DNA from 2 places in the Hydrogenophaga sp. BPS33 genome. Region 2 is predicted to be linked to the other one. Evidence: riboswitches for the same ligand, from Rfam matches in the RefSeq annotation. Region 2 holds a riboswitch; the other holds the start of a gene.
The links. Region 2 has a riboswitch for S-adenosylhomocysteine ahead of metH (methionine synthase). Riboswitches for the same ligand answer to the same signal wherever they lie in the genome.
Positions count from the first base shown of each region.

Region 1 (6,257 bases), 530 kb from region 2:
ACGATGGCCTGGTCCTTCATCGCCGCCATGTGGTCGTGCGTGATGATGGATTTGTTGCCGGTGGTGGTGACGAAGATGTCGGCCTTGTCGGCGGCGTATTCCATGGTCACGACCTTGTAGCCTTCCATCGCGGCCTGCAGGGCGTTGATGGGATCGATTTCGGTCACCCAGACTTGCGCGGACAGGGCACGCAGCGCCTGTGCCGAGCCCTTGCCCACGTCACCGTAGCCGGCCACCACGGCGACCTTGCCGGCGATCATCACGTCGGTGGCGCGCTTGATGCCGTCGACCAGCGATTCGCGGCAGCCGTAGAGGTTGTCGAACTTGCTCTTGGTCACCGAGTCGTTCACGTTGATGGCGCGGAACGGCAGCGTGCCCTTGGCGCTCATTTCCTTCAGGCGGTGCACGCCGGTGGTGGTCTCTTCGGTCACGCCGATGATCTGCGCGGCCTTGCGGGTGTACCAGGTCGGGTCTTGCGCGAGCTTGGCCTTGATGGCGGCGAACAGGCAGGTCTCTTCTTCGCTGGTGGGCTTGCTGATCACCGAGGCGTCCTTCTCGGCCTTCTGGCCCAGGATCATGAGCAGGGTGGCGTCGCCGCCATCGTCCAGGATCATGTTCGGGCCTTCGCCTTCGGTGCCGGCGGCGCCGAATTCAAAGATACGGTGGGTGAAGTCCCAGTACTCGGCCAGGGTTTCGCCCTTGTGCGCGAACACCGGCGTGCCTTGCGCCACCAGGGCGGCAGCGGCGTGGTCTTGCGTGGAGAAGATGTTGCACGAGGCCCAGCGCACGTTCGCGCCCAGGGCTTGCAAGGTTTCGACCAGCACCGCGGTCTGGATCGTCATGTGGATCGAACCGGTGATGCGCGCGCCCTTGAGCGGCTGCGACGGCGCGAACTCTTCGCGGATGGCCATCAGGCCGGGCATTTCGGTTTCGGCGATCTTGATTTCCTTGCGGCCCCAGGCGGCGAGGGAAATGTCGGCGATGGCGCTGTCGGTTGCCGCCGGGGTATTCAGACGTGCATTCATGGTGGTTTCGCTCCGTTAAGGATGGACAAACCACATCGCGCACTGAGTAAAAAGGGACTCATCGCACGGATGTGGATGAGCGTGGTTGCATGGATGGTCCGAGCCTCACGCCCCGCTGCCGATGGTGTCGGTGGGGGCGCTGCAACGCTCCTCGGATCGCGGAATTCTAACGCAGAGGGGGCGATCTGCCCCATGCCGCGCGTCGCCGATGGCACCGTCGGCGAACAGGCCCCGTGCGACACTGCCCGCCTCCCATGCAGACGAATCCCCTCTCCCTCTGGCCCGCCGAGGCCCGTGCCCGCATCTGCGGCGTGTTGACCGACATCGACGACACGCTCACCACCGAGGGTGGCATCACGCCCGATGCGCTGGACGCCCTGCACCGCCTGCACACGGCGGGCGTGCCGGTGTTTGCCATCACCGGGAGGCCCGCGGGCTGGAGCGAAGGATTTGCTCTGGCCTGGCCGGTGAAGGCCATCGTGGCGGAGAACGGCGCGGTCGCGTTGTGGCGCGGCGAGGCCGGCGAGCTGCGCCGCGCTTACCTGCAGGACGCGGCCACCCGCGCGCTCAACTTCGACCAGCTGCAAGCAGCGGCCCGGCGCGTGCTGGCCGAAGTGCCCGGCACGCGGCTGGCCACCGACAGCCCCGGGCGCGAGACCGACATCGCCATCGACCACAGCGAGTTCGCGCATCTGAGCGAAGCGGACATCGCGCGCGTGGTGCACGTCATGAAGGACCAGGGCCTCAACGCCACCGTGAGCTCGATCCACATCAACGGCTGGATCGGTGCGCACGACAAGCTCGCGGGCGCCCGCTGGATCGTGCGCGCGCAGCTTGACCGCGCACTCGACGACGAGCTCGACCGCTGGGTCTACGTGGGCGATTCGACCAACGACGCGCGCATGTTCCAGCACTTTCCGCACAGCGTGGGTGTGGCCAACATCGCGCGCTTTTGGGATGTGCTGACGCACAAGCCACGCTACCTCGCGGAAAAGGAACGCGGCGCGGGTTTCGCGCAGGTGGTCGATGCGGTGCTGAGCGCACGGAGGGTCGTGCAGTGAGCGAGCACCCGATTCCGCCGCACAACCCGGCCGCGCTGCCCACCCATTCGGCCAGCGAGGCGCGCCTGGGCCTGGTGGCCATCTTCGGTTCCACCTTCTTCGAGCTGGTGGGCTATTTCATGCTCACGCCGCTGCTCTTGTTGCGGCTGAAAGCGGGCGGCGAATCGACCGCGCTGGCCGGCGTGTTCGCCGCCAGCGGCTGGCTCGGCATTTTCTTCATGACGCCCTTTGCCTCCGCGATCACACAGCGCCTGGGCCGGCGGCCCACGCTGTGGCTGGCGGCGCTCATTCCGGTAATTGCCACCGCCGGCTTCGCCCTCACGCCGGTGCTGTGGCTGTGGTTCGCTCTCAAGATCGCTGCCGGCATGGCCTCCGGCCTGCGCTGGGTGCTGGCCGAGGCGATCGTGGCCGAGTTCTCGCCGCCGGGACAACGTGGGCGCTACGTGGGCATTTTCGAAACCATGGTGGGCGTCACCTTCATCGTCGGGCCGCTGATGCTGGCATGGGTGGGTGCCGAGAGCGACGCCGCCTTGTGGATCGCGCTGGGCTTCATGACGCTGGGCCTGCTGTGGAGCCTGGTCATTCCGCGCCTGCCGGATGCGGCCGATGCACACAGCGCCAAGGTCGGTCTCTCGGGCGTGTGGCACGCGCTGCTGGCGCATCCGCTCATCATGACCGTGGGCTTCGTCGGCGGCTTCTTCGAGAGCGGGCTTACGTCCATCCTGCCGCTCTATGGCCTGGCACTCGGCCTGGGTGCCACTGTGGCGGCGCTGCTGGTCTCGGCCAGCGGCCTGGGCAGCGCGGTCATGATGCTGCCCGCCGGCGTGCTGGCCGATCGCATGGCCCATCACCCGCAACAGCGCTGGGGCGACGGGCGCGCGGTGCGCCTGGCCATCATGCGCTGGTGTGCGCTGATCACGCTGCTGGCCACGCTGGTGATTCCATTCGTGGCCGGCACGCTCTGGCTGGCCGCGCCAGTGGCCTTCCTGTGGGGCGGCGCGGGCGGCTGCCTGTACACGTTGGCCATGATCGACATCGGTTCGCGCGAAGAAGGCATCACCCTGGTCAACAGCACCGCCGTGCTCGTGCTCTCGTACACCCTGGGCGGCGTGCTCGCGCCCGCGCTGGGGGCGGCAGCGCTGCAGTGGGCGCCCACGGTGGGCTTTCCGGCGCTGCTGCTCGCCGTGGCGGGGCTGGGCTGGTGGTTGTTGAGAAAGACCCGAATGGCCCCAACTGAAGGAACCCCTCGGGCCTGAGCCGCTCCTACGGGCCAACGGTTGTTCCCCTCCACGAAAGGATCCCACACCATGGCCATTCCCTGGATGGTTGCCCTCAAAGTGATCCCCTGGGGCGATGTGATCGAACACGCGCCCAAGGTGCTCAACGCGGCGCGCAAGCTGATGGAGCGGCAGAAAGCGCCGCCTTCGCCTGCCGCCACGCCCGTGCCGATGAACGTGGGTGACGCGCCGCCCACGTTGGGGGAACTGCAAAACCGCCTGATCGAAGCGCGTCAGATGCTGGGCCAGCAGGCGGCGGTGCAGGAACAGATGGCCCAGACCCTGGCCGAACTGGCCGAGCAGAACGCGCGCCTGGTAGGTGCGGTGGATCTGCTGCGCAAGCGCACGCGCGTGCTGATGGTGGCCATCGCGGTGCTGGCCGTGGGCGTGGTCTGGCTGGTCGCGCGCTGATCAGCTTTCGAGGCGCTCGGTCTGCAAGGTGGCATCGCAGCCCACGCCAGCCGCGATCCAGCGGCGCGCCAGACGGCGCAACACCGGCGCAGCCCAGCGCCAACGCGGCCCCATCACCGCAGCGGTGTCGGTGAGCGCGCCGCAACGGTAGAGCGCCGCAGCCCCGTCCCAGCGCAAGGCATCGCAAGCACCGATGCGCTTGCGCGAAATTACCCGCCCCAAGGGGCACGGCTCGGTCAGGCAGCACACCCCGCAGCCGTTGCAGGGCGCGCCGAGCACCGGCTTGGCCGGGGCATCGGGGTGGATGTGGATGATCTCCATCAGACCCTGGCGAGCACGGGCGCCAGCACCTTGCCCGTGTGCGTGCCCAGCCGCACCACCTCTTCGGGCGGCGCCGCCGCCACGATGCGTCCACCGCCACCGCCCCCTTCGGGGCCGAGGTCGATGATCCAGTCGGCTTCGGCCATCACGTCCAGGTCGTGTTCGATCACCACCACGCTGTGGCCGCCGTTCACCAAACGGTGCAGCACGCGGATGAGCTTTTCCACGTCGGCCATGTGCAGGCCCACGGTGGGTTCGTCGAGCACGTAGAGGGTGTGCGGCGCCTTCTGGCCGCGCCGCGTGATGTCATCGCGCACCTTGCTGAGTTCGGTCACCAGCTTGATGCGCTGCGCCTCGCCGCCCGAAAGAGTCGGGCTGGGCTGTCCGAGCGTGAGGTAGCCCAGGCCCACATCCTTCAGCAGTTGCAACGGGTGGGCAATGTTCGGCATGGACGCGAAGAAGTCCACCGCCTCGTCCACCTCCATCTGCAGCACGTCGCCGATGCTCTTGCCCTTCCAGGTCACTGCCAGGGTTTCGGGGTTGAAGCGCGCCCCATGGCACACCTCGCACGGCACCTTCACATCGGGCAGGAAGCTCATCTCGATGGTGCGCATGCCCTGCCCCTCGCAGGCCGGGCAGCGGCCTTCGCCGGTGTTGAAGCTGAAGCGGCCCGGCGCGTAGCCGCGCGCCTTGGCTTCGAGCGTGTCGGCGAACAGTTTGCGCACCGTGTCCCAGAAGCCGATGTAGGTCGCAGGGCAACTGCGCGGGGTCTTGCCGATCGGGGTCTGGTCGACTTCGAGCACCCGGTCCACGGTCTCGAAGCCGCTCAAACCCTTGCAGCCGACCCACGCGGGGTGCTTGCCCTTGTCCATGGCCTCGCGCCCGGCCTTGGTGCTGCGCTGTGTCACGGCGGCGGCCACGTTGGTCAGGAGCACATCGCGCGCGAGGGTGGATTTGCCGGAGCCGGAGACACCGGTGATGACGACGAGGCGTTGCAGGGGGACGGCAGCGTCGAGGTTGTCGAGGTTGTGGAGGTTCGCGCCTTTCACTTGGAGCCAGGGGGAACCCTCACCCCCACCCTCTCCCGCAAGCGAGAGAGGGCTCTCTTCACTCCCTCGCCCCTTTGGGGAGAGGGCTGGGGTGAGGGGCGGCGCTACGCGCCGTCTTGCCTGCAGCGGATGCTTCATCGCGTGCAACAAGTAGCGCCCCGTCACCGAGTCGCCATTCGCCGACAGATCGTCCACCGAACCCTGCGCCACCACGCGCCCGCCGCGCTTGCCCGCGCTGGGGCCGATGTCGATGATGTGGTCGGCGCGGCGGATCGTGTCTTCGTCGTGCTCCACCACCACCAGCGTATTGCCCTGGTCGCCCAGCTTGTGCAGCGCGTTGAGCAGGATGGCGTTGTCGCGCGCGTGCAGGCCGATGGTGGGCTCGTCGAGCACGTAGCACACGCCCTGCAGGTTGCTGCCCAGTTGCGCCGCCAGGCGGATGCGCTGGGCCTCGCCACCGCTGAGCGTGGGCGCACCGCGATCGAGCGTGAGGTAGTTCAAGCCCACCTCTTCCAGGAAGGCCAGGCGGCTTTCGATTTCGGGCAAGAGATCGCGCGCGATGTCGGTCTCTCGTGTGGTAAGCGCCAGATCTTTCATCAGACCGCTCACCCATTGCCTCACGTCTCTTACCGACAGACGCGCCACATCGGTGATGCCCACATTGGCAAAGCGAACCGCGCGGGCCTGCGGGTTCAATCGCGTGCCGGCGCAGGTGGGGCAGACCTCGTCCACGATGTCGTCCACCTCGGGCTCGGCGAAGCTCTGTTCGCGCCCGCGCTCCTTGTCGTCGCGCACCGAATCGTCGAGCACCTTGCGCTGGTCGCGCGAGAGCTTCACGCCGGTGCCCACGCAGTCGGGGCACCAGCCGTGTTTGCTGTTGTACGAGAACAGGCGCGGGTCCAGCTCGGGGTAGCTGGTGGCGCAGATCGGGCAGGCGCGCGTGGTGGAAAAGACTTCCAACGTGCCCAGGTCGCGCGTGGATGTGCCGTCGGCCAAGGCCTGCGCCAGGCCATCGAGCGGCGTGAGCACGTGCACCACGCCCTTGCCGATCTCCAGGGCCTTGTCGAGCTGGCGGCGCAGTTCGGCTTCGTGGTCGGCGCTGACCACGAAATC
Region 1 is NZ_CP044549.1:836,221-842,477, reverse strand. Features, by position in the region: gene ahcY (adenosylhomocysteinase) at 1-1,025, opposite strand, end outside; S-adenosyl-L-homocysteine riboswitch at 1,096-1,184, opposite strand; gene F9K07_RS04060 (HAD-IIB family hydrolase) at 1,280-2,086, shown strand; gene F9K07_RS04055 (MFS transporter) at 2,083-3,342, shown strand; gene F9K07_RS04050 (hypothetical protein) at 3,394-3,774, shown strand; gene F9K07_RS04045 (hypothetical protein) at 3,775-4,095, opposite strand; gene uvrA (excinuclease ABC subunit UvrA) at 4,095-6,257, opposite strand, start outside.
Region 1: another riboswitch for S-adenosylhomocysteine. It lies ahead of ahcY (adenosylhomocysteinase); the one in region 2 lies ahead of metH (methionine synthase).

Region 2 (6,257 bases):
TCCAGGCGGCCATCGGTGACGGCCACCACACCATCACCCTGGGCTTGGCGCATGGCCCGGGTTCCCGTGCCCGTGTGACGGCGCATGAAGTCGAACACCTCCTCGCGGCGGTCCTGCGGAATGAGCGTGGGCGCCAGCCGCACCAGATCGGAGTTGTCGAAATGGCGCTCGCCGTAACCGCCTGCCGAGGCCCTGCCGGCGAGCGCGTCGAACAGGCGGCTGCGAACGCAGGGGTGGGGTGCCACGAGCAAGAAGTGGCTTGTGAACCGACCGTCGTCGGTGCGGGCCGCTTTTGCGTCGCGCTGGTTCAGCAACTGCCAGATCAGCAGCGCCAGCGTGACGCAGATCTGGTCCGTACCGCAGGTCAGCCCCACCCGGTGCACCCGTTGGGCGGGCCGAGGTGCGGCGGCGTTCGGTGCCTCGTGAGCCCCGATGGTGTTCAGGATCGCCAGGCGCTGGCGCTCGAGAAAGCCGGGGTCGCTGCGGCGCTGGCGCTCGCGAGGGCCGAACCACCACCGCAGCAGCGCGTCGGTGGTGACTGTAGAACTTGGTAGTATGTTGTTGGACATAAAACTCCCTGATTGAATACATTTTTCAGAAAGTTTAATCAATAGGTAGTGCGTTGACCAACTGTCTTCTTGGTTTCATATCCCATGGGGTATTCGGCGACCATCGCATCGGGCGCAGCAGAGGCCGCGTGGGCTGGTTGCGACAAATCGGCGTTGTCGTTCCGGGTGACCCGGGGCGGTCAGGTGGCCGGTTGCACACCATGGGCCTCATGCGGCTGCATTCCTGGGGGCGTGCGCACGGCAAGCGCGGTAAGTGAATACTTCCGAATGCCGTGAAATTCATTTGGTGGGTACTGCTCAGGCCCAGCCGTCCCAAGAGCTGGTGTCCCGGCCATCAGAACCGCGTCTTTTTTCTGGCACTGCTGCGCTTTTTTGCCGGTAGAGTCTTAATCAACACGTGTATCAGGGGGATAACAAGACGGCGAGGTGACGCAATGCCGAAAACTAGCGTTCAGGGCATGGATCACAAGCTCGAATTTGCCCAAAGGCTGCGGGATGCGATGGTGTCGGCGGGCCTGGAGCCCAGGCCCAGCGTGCTGCTCAACTTGTTCAACGCGCGTTACTGGGGCCGTTCGGTGTCGTTCCAGGGGGCGGCCCGTTGGCTGCGCGGCGAGTCGATTCCCGAGCAGGACAAGCTGCTGGTGCTGGCCGAAATCCTGCGCGTGGAGCCCGAGGTGTTGCGCTTTGGCCAAGCGGTGCGTCAGCGTGTGCAGGAGCAACGCAAGCGATGGGACGAGGGCTTGAGTTACCAGGAGCGCGAGGTGCTGGACGCCTTCCTCAACCTGCCGGTGCCGCAGCGCAAGATCGTGCGTGAGGTGATCCTGGCATTTGCGCAGGCCCACCCGGCCAGGGACGGGGCTGCCGTGGCCTGAGAAGGTGTGAAGGCTTCCCTGTGGAAGCCCTTTGCGCCAAGAAGTGCGTGGCGCCACGCTAAAATCGCCGCCTCTCAAGGAGCGTTGCAGCGCCGGCGGGCTTTTCACAGGCTCCTCACCGTGCGTCAGGCTTGAGTGGGCGCAAACAGGCCCAAACGGCGCTCACCAGTCTGTTGTCCGCAACCTGTCTTGGTGAGTCCCATGTCCGCATCCGCCTCTCTCCCTTCCGTGCCTTCCATGCTGCTCTCCGGCCTGGAGCCGTTGCGCGTGGAACCGGGCAGCCTGTTCGTGAACGTGGGCGAGCGCACCAACGTCACCGGCTCCAAGGCCTTCGCCCGCATGATCCTGGAAGGCCGCTTCGAAGACGCGCTGGCTGTGGCGCGCCAGCAGGTGGAAAACGGCGCGCAGATCATCGACGTCAACATGGACGAGGCCATGCTCGACAGCAAGGCCGCGATGGTGCGATTTCTCAACCTGATCGCTGGCGAGCCCGACATCGCGCGCGTGCCGGTGATGGTGGACTCCTCCAAGTGGGACGTGATCGAAGCCGGCTTGCGCTGCGTGCAAGGCAAGGGCGTCGTCAACTCGATCTCCATGAAAGAGGGGCTGGACGAGTTCAGGCGCCAGGCGCGCCTGGTCAAGCGCTACGGAGCAGCCGCCGTCGTGATGGCCTTTGACGAAAAAGGCCAGGCCGATACCTACGAGCGCAAGATCGAGATCTGCGAGCGCGCCTACCGCGTGCTGGTGGACGAGGTGGGCTTCCCGCCCGAAGACATCATCTTCGACCCCAACATCTTTGCCATTGCCACCGGCATCGAAGAGCACAACAACTACGCGGTCGACTTCATCAACGCCACGCGCTGGATCAAGCAGAACCTGCCCGGCGCGAAAGTCAGCGGTGGGGTGTCCAATGTGTCGTTCAGCTTCCGCGGCAACGATCCGGTGCGCGAAGCCATCCACACCGTGTTCCTGTACCACGCCATCAAGGCCGGTATGGACATGGGCATCGTGAATGCCGGCATGGTCGGCGTGTACGACGAATTGGAGCCTGAGCTGCGCGAGCGCGTGGAAGACGTGGTGCTCAACCGCCGGCCCGACGCGGGCGAGCGCCTGGTGGAGGTGGCCGAGAGCGCCAAGGGCTCGGCCAAGGACGACAGCAAGAAGAACGAATGGCGCGCGCTGCCGATCCGCGAGCGCCTCAAGCATGCGCTGGTGCGCGGCATCAACGACTGCATCACCGAAGACACGGAAGAGATGTGGCAGGAGATCAAGGCCGGTGGCGGCCGCCCGCTCAACGTGATCGAAGGCCCGCTGATGGATGGCATGAACGTGGTCGGCGACCTGTTCGGCCAGGGCAAGATGTTCCTGCCGCAAGTGGTCAAGAGCGCGCGCGTGATGAAACAGGCCGTGGCCCACCTGTTGCCCTACATCGAGGAAGAGAAGCGCCAGCTCGAAGCGGCGGGTGGCGATGTGAAGTCCAAGGGCAAGATCGTGATCGCCACGGTCAAGGGTGACGTGCACGACATCGGCAAGAACATCGTCACCGTGGTGCTCCAGTGCAACAACTACGAAGTGGTGAACATGGGCGTGATGGTGCCCTGCCACGAAATCCTCGCCATGGCCAAGGCCGAGGGCGCCGATATCGTGGGCCTCTCGGGTCTCATCACGCCCAGCCTGGAGGAAATGCAGTACGTGGCCGGCGAGATGCAGAAGGACGAGCACTTCCGTGGCAAGGGCATCCCGCTGCTCATCGGCGGCGCCACCACCAGCCGCGTGCACACCGCGGTGAAGATCGCGCCGCACTACGACGGCCCGGTGGTCTACGTGCCCGATGCCTCGCGCAGCGTGAGCGTGGCGCAGGGGCTGCTGTCGGACCAGGCGGCGGCGTACATTGCCGAAGTCAACGCCGACTACGAGCGCGTGCGCACACAGCACGCCAACAAGAAACAGGTGCCGCTGTGGCCGCTGGAGAAGGCGCGCGCCAACAAGACGCCGATCGACTGGGCCGCCTTCACGCCGCAGAGCCCCAAGTTCATCGGCCGGCGCGTGTTCAAGAACTTCGACCTCCACGAGATCGCGAAGTACATCGACTGGGGGCCGTTCTTCCAGACCTGGGACCTCGCCGGCCCCTTCCCCGAGATCCTCAAGGACGAGATCGTGGGCGAAGAAGCGCGGCGCGTCTTCAGCGATGGCAAGCGCATGCTGCAGCGCGTGATCGAAGGCCGTTGGCTCAGCGCGAGCGCCGTGGTGGGCCTGTACCCAGCCAACAGCGTGCGCGACGACGACATCGAGCTCTATACCGACGAGAGCCGCAGCGAGGTCGCGCTGACCTGGCACGGCCTGCGCCAGCAGACCGAGAAACACGAGTTCGAAGGCGTGATGCGGCCCAGCCGCTGCCTGGCCGACTTCGTCGCGCCCAAGGGCGTGGCCAACGACTACGTGGGCATGTTCGCGGTCACCGCCGGCCTGGGCGTAGAGAAGAAGGAAAAGCAGTTCATCGACGACCTCGACGACTACTCCGCCATCATGCTCAAGGCGATTGCCGATCGCATGGCCGAGGCGCTGGCCGAGTGCATGCACCACCGCGTGCGCACCGATCTCTGGGGCTATGTGGCCGATGAGGCGCTGAGCAACGAAGAGCTGATCAAGGAGAAATACCAGGGCATCCGCCCGGCGCCGGGCTACCCGGCTTGCCCGGACCACTCGGTCAAGCGCCCGATGTTCGAGCTGCTGCAGTGCGAGGACATCGGCATGGGCCTGACCGAAAGCCTGGCCATGACGCCCGCGGCCAGCGTGAGCGGGTTTTACCTGGCGCACCCGCAGAGCACCTACTTCAACGTCGGCAAGATCGCGGACGATCAGGTCGCCGATCTGGCCGCGCGCAGCGCGGTGGCGCGCGAGGAACTGCAGCGCTGGTTGGCGCCGAATCTGTGAGGCCGGTCGGTAGGGGATAATTCCGCGCATTCGCGATCCGTTGGGATCGCCCGGGTCAGCCACGAACGCTGCAGCCAGCCCGCCCAGGTGTCTTTCCTGCTGTCTGGTCCTTGGCCCACCCGTGTTCGACCACTACTACCGCGAACTGTTCAACTTCCTGGCGCTCAAGCTGCGGGACCGCGACGCCGCGGCCGACCTGGCGCAGGAAAGTTTTGCCCGTGTGTATGCGGCGCAACGTTCGGGCACGGCGATCCGCGACCCCCGTGCGCTGCTCTACAGGATCGCGCGCAATCTCCTGACCGATCGTTACCGCCGCCACGCGGTGCGCGCGGGGGCGGACGCCGCCGCACCGTTGGACGAAGACGCGGACCGTCGCGGCTTCGATGTCGACGAACAGGCCGGCCCGGCCGCCCTGGAGCCGGAAACGGCCCTGGCCGTGCGTCAGCGCTTCGAGGCCATCGCGGCGATCGTGGACAGCCTGCCGCCGCGCTGTCGCGAAGCCTTTATCTTGGTGAAGTTCGATGGCTTGAGCCACGCCGAAGCGGCGATCCGGATGGGCATCGCCGTCAAGACGGTGGAGATGCAGGTGCAGATCGCGTTGAATGCTTGCTGGGACCGACTGGATGCGCTTGAGCGGGGCGCTCAGCGCGGCGGCAGCGAGCGCCCGCGCCGAGAGCGGGGCCGCAAGCCCGAGCCTTGAGCCGCAGACCCTACGCCATCACCATGCCAGCACCCACGAAAGTCCTTACAGGGTCGAACCCCGATCATGCGTCTACAGACAGGAGAAAACCTGCATGACCGTGGCCAACGTTTTCAGCAACTCCTCCACCGACGGCGATGACCCCTTGCGTTTGCGCGAGGCGGCGCTGGGCTGGTTCGTGCGGCGGCGCGACACGGCCGCCTGGGGCCGAGACGACGAGGCCGCGTTCCAGTCATGGCTGGCGTCGGACGTGCGCCATGCCCCGGCTTATGCGCAGTGCGGCCAGCAATGGGAGCGCCTGGACGGCATGCCCGACGATCTCATGGCGCGGATGCGGCGCAACCTGGTGCGCGACAAGGCCTTGATGGAGACGCTCCAAGCACCGGCCGAGGACGCGCGACCCATGGCCGTGGCCTCGCGGCGGCGTTTCCTGCAGCCTGCCACCGCGCTGGCCGGTGTCGCGCTGATGGCCGGGGTGGGGCTGTTGACCTGGCGGCACCAGCAGGCCAAACCCGTCTGGGTGCAGGCGTTCCAGACCGGGCGCGGCGAGCAACGCAGCGTGCGCTTGCCCGACGGCTCCACGCTGCGACTGGACACTGCCACGCGTGTGGCCGTGTCCTACTACCGCGGGCAGCGCGAGGTCCGGCTGTTCGACGGACAGGCCTTGTTCGACGTGCAAGCGGATGCCGCGCGTCCTTTTCACCTGTGGGCCGGGCCCTTGCGCGTGACCGTGGTCGGCACGCGCTTCTCGGTGCGCCACACCCCCGATTTGCCGGGCAACGCCGGTGTGCGGGTGGCGGTGGAGCATGGCAAGGTCCGGGTGGCGCGCCCCGATGCCTTCGGCGAAGGCAACACGCCCCGGTGGCCCGGCGTGCTGTTGACTGCGGGGGAGCAGGTGGCCAGCGACGCGCGTGGCGTCCTGGAGCCGGTGGCCGCCGTGCCGTCGGGCGGCATCGCTCCGTGGCAGAACCAGCGCGTGAGCTTCGTGGACGTGCCGCTGGGCCAGGCGCTCGCGGAACTGGAGCGTTATCGGCCCAGTGGTTTGCGCGTGCGCGACCCCGCCGTGGCCGCCCTGCGGCTGTCGGGCACGTTCGATCCCTTGAATCCGCAAACCCTGCGCATCGCGCTGCCCCGGGTGTTGCCGGTGCGCTTGAGCGATAGCGGCGATGGCGAAACCGAGGT
Region 2 is NZ_CP044549.1:305,266-311,522, forward strand. Features, by position in the region: gene F9K07_RS01440 (hypothetical protein) at 1-569, opposite strand, end outside; gene F9K07_RS01445 (transcriptional regulator) at 1,028-1,441, shown strand; S-adenosyl-L-homocysteine riboswitch at 1,512-1,612, shown strand; gene metH (methionine synthase) at 1,679-4,375, shown strand; gene F9K07_RS01455 (sigma-70 family RNA polymerase sigma factor) at 4,497-5,075, shown strand; gene F9K07_RS01460 (FecR family protein) at 5,170-6,257, shown strand, end outside.